2 regions of the Isoptericola sp. NPDC055881 genome follow, and region 1 is predicted to be linked to the other one. Evidence: riboswitches for the same ligand, from Rfam matches in the RefSeq annotation. Region 1 holds a riboswitch; the other holds the start of a gene.
The links. Region 1 has a riboswitch for ZMP and ZTP ahead of glyA (serine hydroxymethyltransferase). Riboswitches for the same ligand answer to the same signal wherever they lie in the genome.
Positions count from the first base shown of each region.

Region 1 (3,830 bases):
ACGAGATGACGGGGACGTAGTAGATCGCGCGGAACGCGGCGCGGCCGAAGAGCTTGCGGTTCATCATCACGGCGAGCGCCAGCGAGAGCGCGAGCCCGATCGGGATGCCGATCATGTAGAAGAACGTGTTGAACAGCGTCTGGTGGAACCGCTCGTCGCCCAGCAGGGCCACGTAGTTGTCGAGCCCGATGAACGTCATCGGGCCGAGGCCGTTCCACCGGGTCAGCGACGCGTACAGCGCGAAGCCGGTGGGGTAGAGGATGAAGAGCAGGTAGCCGACCACGGGCGCGGCGACGAAGAGCAGCGCCCACCTCTTCTCGGAGCGGTGGAGCCGCGAGGACCCGCCGCGTCGTGGCGGCGCGGGCGCCGGGTCCGGCGCCGCGGGGCGGGTGCCGGCCGTGGCCGGCAGTGCGGTGGACGTCATCGCAGACTCCTTCGTCCAGGAACGTGCGGGGGAGGGCGGCGCGGCCGTCCCGGGAGGGGCGGCCGCGCCGCGGGGGGCGTCGGGGCGCAGGCGTCAGCGGCGAGCGCGGGAGGCGGTCGTCACGGGGCGGAGCCGGCCGCCGCGGCCTGCTCGGCCTGGGTGTTCGACTGGTCGAGCAGGTCCTGCATGCGCGGCTGCACCTCGGCGAGGTAGTCGGCGGCGGTCTGCTTGCCGTCGAGCACGGGCTGGATGCCGACCCACAGCTCGTCGTACCACTCGGCGCCGTAGGTGAACGACGCCGGCATCTCCCGCCCGTAGTCCTCGGCGATGTCGAGGAACTCCTGGCGGTTCTTGGGCTTGAGCGTGTCGTCCTCGTCCGCCTCGGCCGCCCACGTCTTCGCCGTGTCGATGCGGTTCGGGATCTGGACGTTGGCGTCGACCAGCGTCTGCTGCGCGGCCTCGTCCGTGGACAGGTAGGTGGCCAGCTTCACGGCGTCCTCGGGCAGGTCGGTCGTGTTCGAGACGCCGATGCCGAGCGAGCCGACCCACGTCGCCGGCTTGCCGGTCTTGCCGACGGGCCAGGGCATGAGGTCGTACTCGAAGTCGAGGTCGTTGTAGACGCTCATGTCCCACGGCCCGACGGGGAAGAACCCGATCTCGCCGGCCATGAAGCGCTGGTAGGTGTCGAGGGTCTGCGCCTGCTCGGGGTTCGGCGTGACGCCGTACTTGGTGGTGAGGTCGGCGATGAACTGGATCGCCTCGGCGAACTCGGGGGTGTCGACGGTGACCTGGGTGTGGTCGGGGTTGGTCCAGTCGCCGCCGTTGCTCCACACGAAGGACTGCGAGTTCCACTGCACGTTGAGGCCGGTGCCCCACTGGTCGGTCTTGCCGTCGCCGTCGGTGTCCTGGGTGAGCTCCTGGCAGATCTTGAGCCACTCGTCCCAGGTCAGGGGCTTGTCCGGGTCGGGACGGTCGATGCCGGCCTTCTTCAGCATGTCGGCGTTGTAGCCGAACGCGAACGGGCCGATGTCCTTGGGCAGGCCGTACAGCTTGCCGTCCGGGGTGCCCTGGGTCTTCCCGTCGAACCGGTAGGAGTCGACGCCGTAGGGCCAGATGTTGTCCAGGTCCACGCCCTGGTCGGCGACCTCGTCGGTGATGTCCATGAGGACGCCGGAGCTGACGTAGGACTGCAGGCTGGCCTGCTCGATGTAGAACACGTCGGGGACCTTGTTGCCCGCGACGGCGGCCTGGAGCTTCTGCGCGTACTGGTCCGCGGAGGTGACGATCATCTTCACCTTGACGCCGGTGTCCTCGGTGAACCGGTCGATGGCCTCCTGGTAGGCCTTCTTCTCGTCGTCGCCACCACGGAACATGAAGGTGAGCGTGTCGTCGTCGGAGCCGCTCCCGCTGCCGGAGCTGCAGGCGGTGACGGTACCGGCGGCCACCACGGCTGTGACGATGCCGGCGATCAGGCGTGACTTCCTCATCACGGGGTCCTCTCGGAGATCCGGGACGCGTCCGGCGCGGCGTCGCCCCGGTGCGTTTACATCGATGAAGAGCCATCGACGGCGCCCAATGTGGCACGCCTCGCGCGTCGGGGTCAAGTGGCCCAGGTCACGCGTCTGCAACGATGAACATGGCACAGGACCGACATGGCACAGGACCGCGGCCGCCCGGCCCGCGCCGAGGTAGTCCACACCGCGCCGAGGTAGTTCAGACCGTGCCGAGGTAGTTCAGACCTCGGCGAGGTAGTCCGGGGTAGTGCCGAGGTAGTTCAGACCGTGCCGAGGTAGTTCGCGGAACCTGGTGTCCCGCGCTACCTCGCCGAGCTCTCGACTACCTCGGCAGGTTCGGGACTACCTCGGCGCGGGTCCGACTACCTCGGCAAGTTCGCGACTACCTCGGCGAGGGTGGAACTACCTCGGCGGGAGTCCGACTCCCTCGCGGTCGGCAGGGGACCGGGCCGATCGGATCGGCTAGGATCGCGAGGGTCGCGACTGGCGTACAGGTGGATCACCACCGGGGAGCGACGCGCTGTGCAGACGACGGGTCGTTCGCCTGGGCCCGGTCGCTCGATTGACATGATGGTCCGGCACCCTGACAGGGAGCCAGGCCCGTCCGACCGCCGTCCGACACAGCAGGAGAACGCCTGATGAGCACTCCCGACCCCACGTTCAACGCGCCCCTGGCCGAGCTCGACCCGGAGATCGCGGCCGTCCTCGACGGGGAGCTGGCCCGCCAGCGCGACACCCTCGAGATGATCGCCAGCGAGAACTTCGTCCCGCGTGCCGTGCTGCAGGCGCAGGGCTCCGTCCTGACGAACAAGTACGCCGAGGGCTACCCCGGCCGCCGCTACTACGGCGGCTGCGAGCAGGTCGACATCGCGGAGAACCTCGCGATCGCCCGCGCCAAGGACCTGTTCGGCGCCGAGGCCGCCAACGTGCAGCCGCACTCCGGCGCACAGGCCAACGCGGCCGTGCTGCACGCCCTCATCAACGCCGGCGACAAGATCCTCGGCCTGGAGCTGGCGCACGGCGGCCACCTCACGCACGGCATGAAGATCAACTTCTCCGGCAAGCTGTACGACGTCGGCGCCTACGGCGTGGACCCGCAGTCGTACCGCATCGAGATGGACGAGGTGCGCAAGCGTGCCCTCGAGCACCGCCCGGACGTCATCATCGCCGGCTGGTCCGCGTACCCGCGCCAGCTCGACTTCGCCGCGTTCCGCGAGGTCGCGGACGAGGTCGGCGCCAAGCTGTGGGTGGACATGGCGCACTTCGCCGGCCTGGTGGCCGCCGGGCTGCACCCCAGCCCCGTGCCCCACGCCGACGTCGTCAGCTCCACGGTGCACAAGACCATCGGCGGCCCCCGCTCCGGCTTCATCCTGAGCAAGGAGGAGCACGCCAAGAAGATCAACTCGGCCGTGTTCCCGGGCCAGCAGGGCGGCCCGCTCATGCACGTGATCGCGGCCAAGGCCGTGGCGTTCAAGGTCGCGGGCACGGACGCCTTCAAGGACCGCCAGGAGCGCACGCTGCGCGGCGCGCGGATCATCGCCGAGCGTCTGTCCCAGGCGGACGTCGCGGAGCAGGGCGTCTCCGTCCTCACCGGCGGCACGGACGTGCACCTGGTGCTGGTGGACCTGCGGCACTCGTCGCTCGACGGCCAGCAGGCGGAGGACCTCCTGCACGACGCGGGCATCACCGTGAACCGGAACGCCGTGCCGTTCGACCCGCGCCCGCCGCGCGTGACCTCCGGCCTGCGGATCGGCACCCCCGCGCTCGCCACCCGCGGGTTCGGCGACGCCGAGTTCACCGAGGTCGCGGACATCATCGCCGTCGCCCTGCGCGACGGCGCCTCCGCCGACGTCGACGCCCTCGCCGCACGCGTCGCGAAGCTCACGGCCGAC
Region 1 is NZ_JBSHCR010000057.1:22,172-26,001, forward strand. Features, by position in the region: gene ACWGKI_RS15940 (carbohydrate ABC transporter permease) at 1-424, opposite strand, end outside; gene ACWGKI_RS15945 (ABC transporter substrate-binding protein) at 544-1,911, opposite strand; ZMP/ZTP riboswitch at 2,408-2,495, shown strand; gene glyA (serine hydroxymethyltransferase) at 2,577-3,830, shown strand, end outside.

Region 2 (3,830 bases), on a different contig from region 1:
CAGCGTGTTGGCGCGCTCGACGGACAGACGGCAGGAGTCGACGCGGTTGACCTGACCCATGCCGATGCCGACGGCGGCGCCGTCCGCGGCGAGCAGGATGGCGTTCGACTTCGCGGCGCGCACGGCCTTCCACGCGAAGGCGAGGTCCGCCAGCGTGGCCTCGTCGGCAGCCTCGCCCGCGGCGAGGGTCCAGGAGGCGGGGTCGTCGCCCTCGGCCTGGAACCGGTCGACCTCCTGGACGAGCATGCCGCCGGAGATCGGGCGGTTCTCCGCAGCGGCGCGCGGCGGGGTGTCGACCACGAGCAGGCGCAGGTTCTTCTTGGCCTGGAGGATCTCGAGGGCCTCGGGCTCGAAGCCGGGCGCGACGAGCACCTCGGTGAACACCGGGGCGATCTGCTCGGCCGCGGCCTTCGTGACGACGCGGTTCGCCGCGATCACGCCGCCGTACGCCGACACGGGGTCCGTCGCGTGCGCGCGCGCGTGCGCCTGGGCGACGTCGGCTCCGACGGCGATGCCGCACGGGTTGGCGTGCTTGATGATCGCGACGGCCGGGCCCTCGTGGTCGTGGGCGGCGCGCCACGCGGCGTCGGCGTCGACGTAGTTGTTGTAGCTCATCGCCTTGCCGTGCAGCTGCGTGGCCTGGGCGAGCCCGGTCGCACCGTCGGTCCGCGTGTACAGGGCGGCCTTCTGGTGCGGGTTCTCGCCGTAGCGCAGCACCGCGGCGCGCTCGAAGGCGGCGCCCGCGACGTCGGGCAGGTGCGACTCGACCGCGACCTCGTCGGGCGCGTAGGAGCTCGCGAACCAGGAGGAGACCGCGACGTCGTACTGCGCGGTGTGGGCGAACGCCGCGGCGGCGAGCCGCTTGCGCTGCGCGAACGTGAAGCCGCCGCCCTGCACGGCCGCGACGACGTCGTCGTAGCGGGCCGGGTCGACGACGACCGCGACGCTCGGGTGGTTCTTGGCCGCGGCGCGGACCATGGACGGGCCGCCGATGTCGATCTGCTCGACGACGTCGTCCGGGCCCGCGCCCGACGCGACCGTCGCCGCGAACGGGTAGAGGTTCACGACGACCAGCTCGAAGGTCTCGATGCCGAGGTCGGCGAGCTGGGCGAGGTGGTCGGCCTTGCGGGTGTCGGCCAGGATGCCGGCGTGCACGCGCGGGTGCAGCGTCTTCACGCGGCCCTCGAGGCACTCGGGGAAGCCGGTGAGCTCCTCGACGCGGGTCACGGGGATGCCGGCGTCGGCGATCTTCCCGGCGGTCGAGCCGGTCGAGACGAGCTCGACGCCGGCGGCGTGCAGGGCGGTGGCCAGCTCGACGAGGCCGGTCTTGTCGTAGACGCTCAGCAGCGCGCGCCGCACGGGGCGCTGTGCGTCGTCGGCGAGCTGGACGTCGGGGGCGGACGGTGCTCCGGACATGTGTCTTCTCCTCGGTGCGGGTTCTCGCGGAAAGACCCTCGCACCCAGGCGGGCGGCGCGCATGACGGGACACGTCGGCCGCTCCCCGGTGGTGACCCACCCTCGCCAGTCACGGCCGAGGCGGAGTCTACCGAACGCCGCCGGGCCGGGTCACGGCAGCGCGACCTCGATCCCGAGCAGGCGCCAGGCGCGCTCGGCCATCGCCGCGCGCTCCCCGGCCGGCCTCCGCGTGAGCGCGCCGGCCACGAGCTCGACCCCGAGCATGAGGTCGTCCACCCCGACGTCCTGGGGCACCTGACCCGCCGCGAGCGCCGCCTCGTGGTGGGCGGCGAGCACCGCGGCCACGCGGTCGCGCAGCTCGAGCATGCGGCCGGGCCGGTCCTCGGCCAGCAGGTCGACGACACCCACGGACTCGATGGCGTGCCGGGTCACGAGCCCGAGCAGGCGGGGCAGGGCGGCGCCGTCGGCGGAGGCGGCCTCCAGCTCGGCGACGTTCTCCTCGACGACGGCGGCCACGAGGGCGACGCGGTCCGGGAAGTGCCGGTAGAGACTGCCCTGCCCGACCTCGGCGCGGCGGGCCACGGAGCTCAGCGGGGCGGCGGTGCCGGACTCGGCGAAGACCGCGTGCGCCGCCCTCAGGAGCGCGGCCCGGTTGCGTGCGGCGGCCGCGGGCCCGGGGTTGCTCCTGGCGGCGGGGCGAGGGTTGCTCCGTTCGGTGGGCACGGGAATAGACTATCAACCGGACAACATTGTCCGGTTACCTGAGACCCCCTCCGGGGGACCGCCATCAAGGAGAGCACCATGGCCCTGTCCGCATCCTCGACCGTCGGCGAGTGGCTCGACCACCCCGTCGGAGGCCGCATCCTCGGCGCCGTCCTCGAGCAGGCCGGCGCCTCCGCCGAGGCGCTCGCCCCGGCGCGCAGCCTGCCCCTGGAGCAGCTCGTCGCCCTGTCGAACGGCAAGTTCCCGGCCGAGATGGTCGACGGCCTCGTCGCCGCCTACCGCGAGCAGGCGCCCGACGACGCCGACGCGCCAGGCACCGCGTCCGGGAGCACGGCGGGTGCCACGTCCGCGCCGGCCCCGTGGACCGAGCAGGTCACCCCCGGCCGCTTCACCGGCCAGACCGTCGTCGTCACGGGTGCCGCCTCCGGCATCGGCCGGGCGGTCGCCGCCCGCGTGGCGCGCGAGGGCGGCCGCGTGGTCGCCGTCGACCTGGCGATGGAGAAGCTCGACGAGCTCGCCGCGACCCTGCCGGACGCGGAGGTCGTGACCGTCGCGGGCGACATCACGTCCGCCGCGTCGGTCGAGGAGATCGTGCGCGCGGCGGGCGACCGGGTCGACGCGCTCGCGAACGTCGCCGGGATCATGGACGACATGGGCGCGGTGCACGAGCTCACCGACGCGATGTGGGAGCGCGTGATGCGCGTGAACGTCGACGGCACGATGCGCCTCATGCGCGCCGTCCTGCCCGGGATGCTCGCCGCGGGCCGGGGCCGGATCGTCAACGTCGCCTCGGAGGCGGGGCTGCGCGGGTCGGCCGCGGGCGCCGCGTACACGGCCTCGAAGCACGCCGTCGTCGGCCTCACCAAGTCGTCCGCCGTGATGTACGCCGGCACGGGCGTGCAGGTGAACGCCGTCGCGCCCGGCGGCGTGGCGACCGGCATCCAGGTGCCCGGCCAGGCCGAGTTCGGCGGCGCGCGCCTGGGCCGGTTCATGGGCAACATCCCCGGGATCGCGACGGCGGAGCACCTCGCCGCGTCCATCACGTTCCTGCTGTCGACGGACGCCGTGAACCTCAACGGCGCGATCCTCGCGTCGGACGGCGGCTGGTCGGCGGTCTGACCGACCGAGCTGTCAGACCCAGGTGCGGGCATGCCCTGGCCTGGCTCTGACCGCTCGAGCGCACGGAAAGTTGTCAGAGCCACGTCATGCTCGCGCGTGACGTGGCTCTGACAGCTTCGCCGGGTCACTCGGCGGGCATCGGGATGGCGTCGTCGGCCCAGGCGTCCGGGGTGCCGACCCGCCACAGCGAGGGCACGAGGGCGATCCCCACGACGGTGACCGCGAGCAGCGCCACGAGCGTCCACAGCACGGCGCCGATGCCGCCCGCCCCGAGGAGGCTGCCGCCGACCAGCGGTGCGATCGGCAGGGCCGCCACCCCGCTGAGGCCCAGCACGGACGAGAGCCGCCCCTGCATCTGGTCCGGCGTGATCGCCGCGGTGTACCCCGCCATCGCGGCGTTCACCGCCGGGACGAGCAGCACACCCACCCCGATGAGGACGACGTACGCAGCGTAGGTCTGGACGAGAGCCATCCCGGCGAACGCGACGACCAGCAGCCCGAGCGAGACGACGGTGACGGCGCCGAGCCGCAGCCGCGCGACGAGCGGGGGCGCGAACAGCGAGCCGAGCAGC
Region 2 is NZ_JBSHCR010000101.1:6,895-10,724, reverse strand. Features, by position in the region: gene purH (bifunctional phosphoribosylaminoimidazolecarboxamide formyltransferase/IMP cyclohydrolase) at 1-1,416, opposite strand, end outside; ZMP/ZTP riboswitch at 1,452-1,539, opposite strand; gene ACWGKI_RS19580 (TetR/AcrR family transcriptional regulator) at 1,567-2,139, opposite strand; gene ACWGKI_RS19575 (SDR family NAD(P)-dependent oxidoreductase) at 2,218-3,258, shown strand; gene ACWGKI_RS19570 (MFS transporter) at 3,383-3,830, opposite strand, start outside.
Region 2: it holds a riboswitch for ZMP and ZTP, as region 1 does, so the genes downstream of both, purH (bifunctional phosphoribosylaminoimidazolecarboxamide formyltransferase/IMP cyclohydrolase) here and glyA (serine hydroxymethyltransferase) in region 1, are expected to answer to the same signal.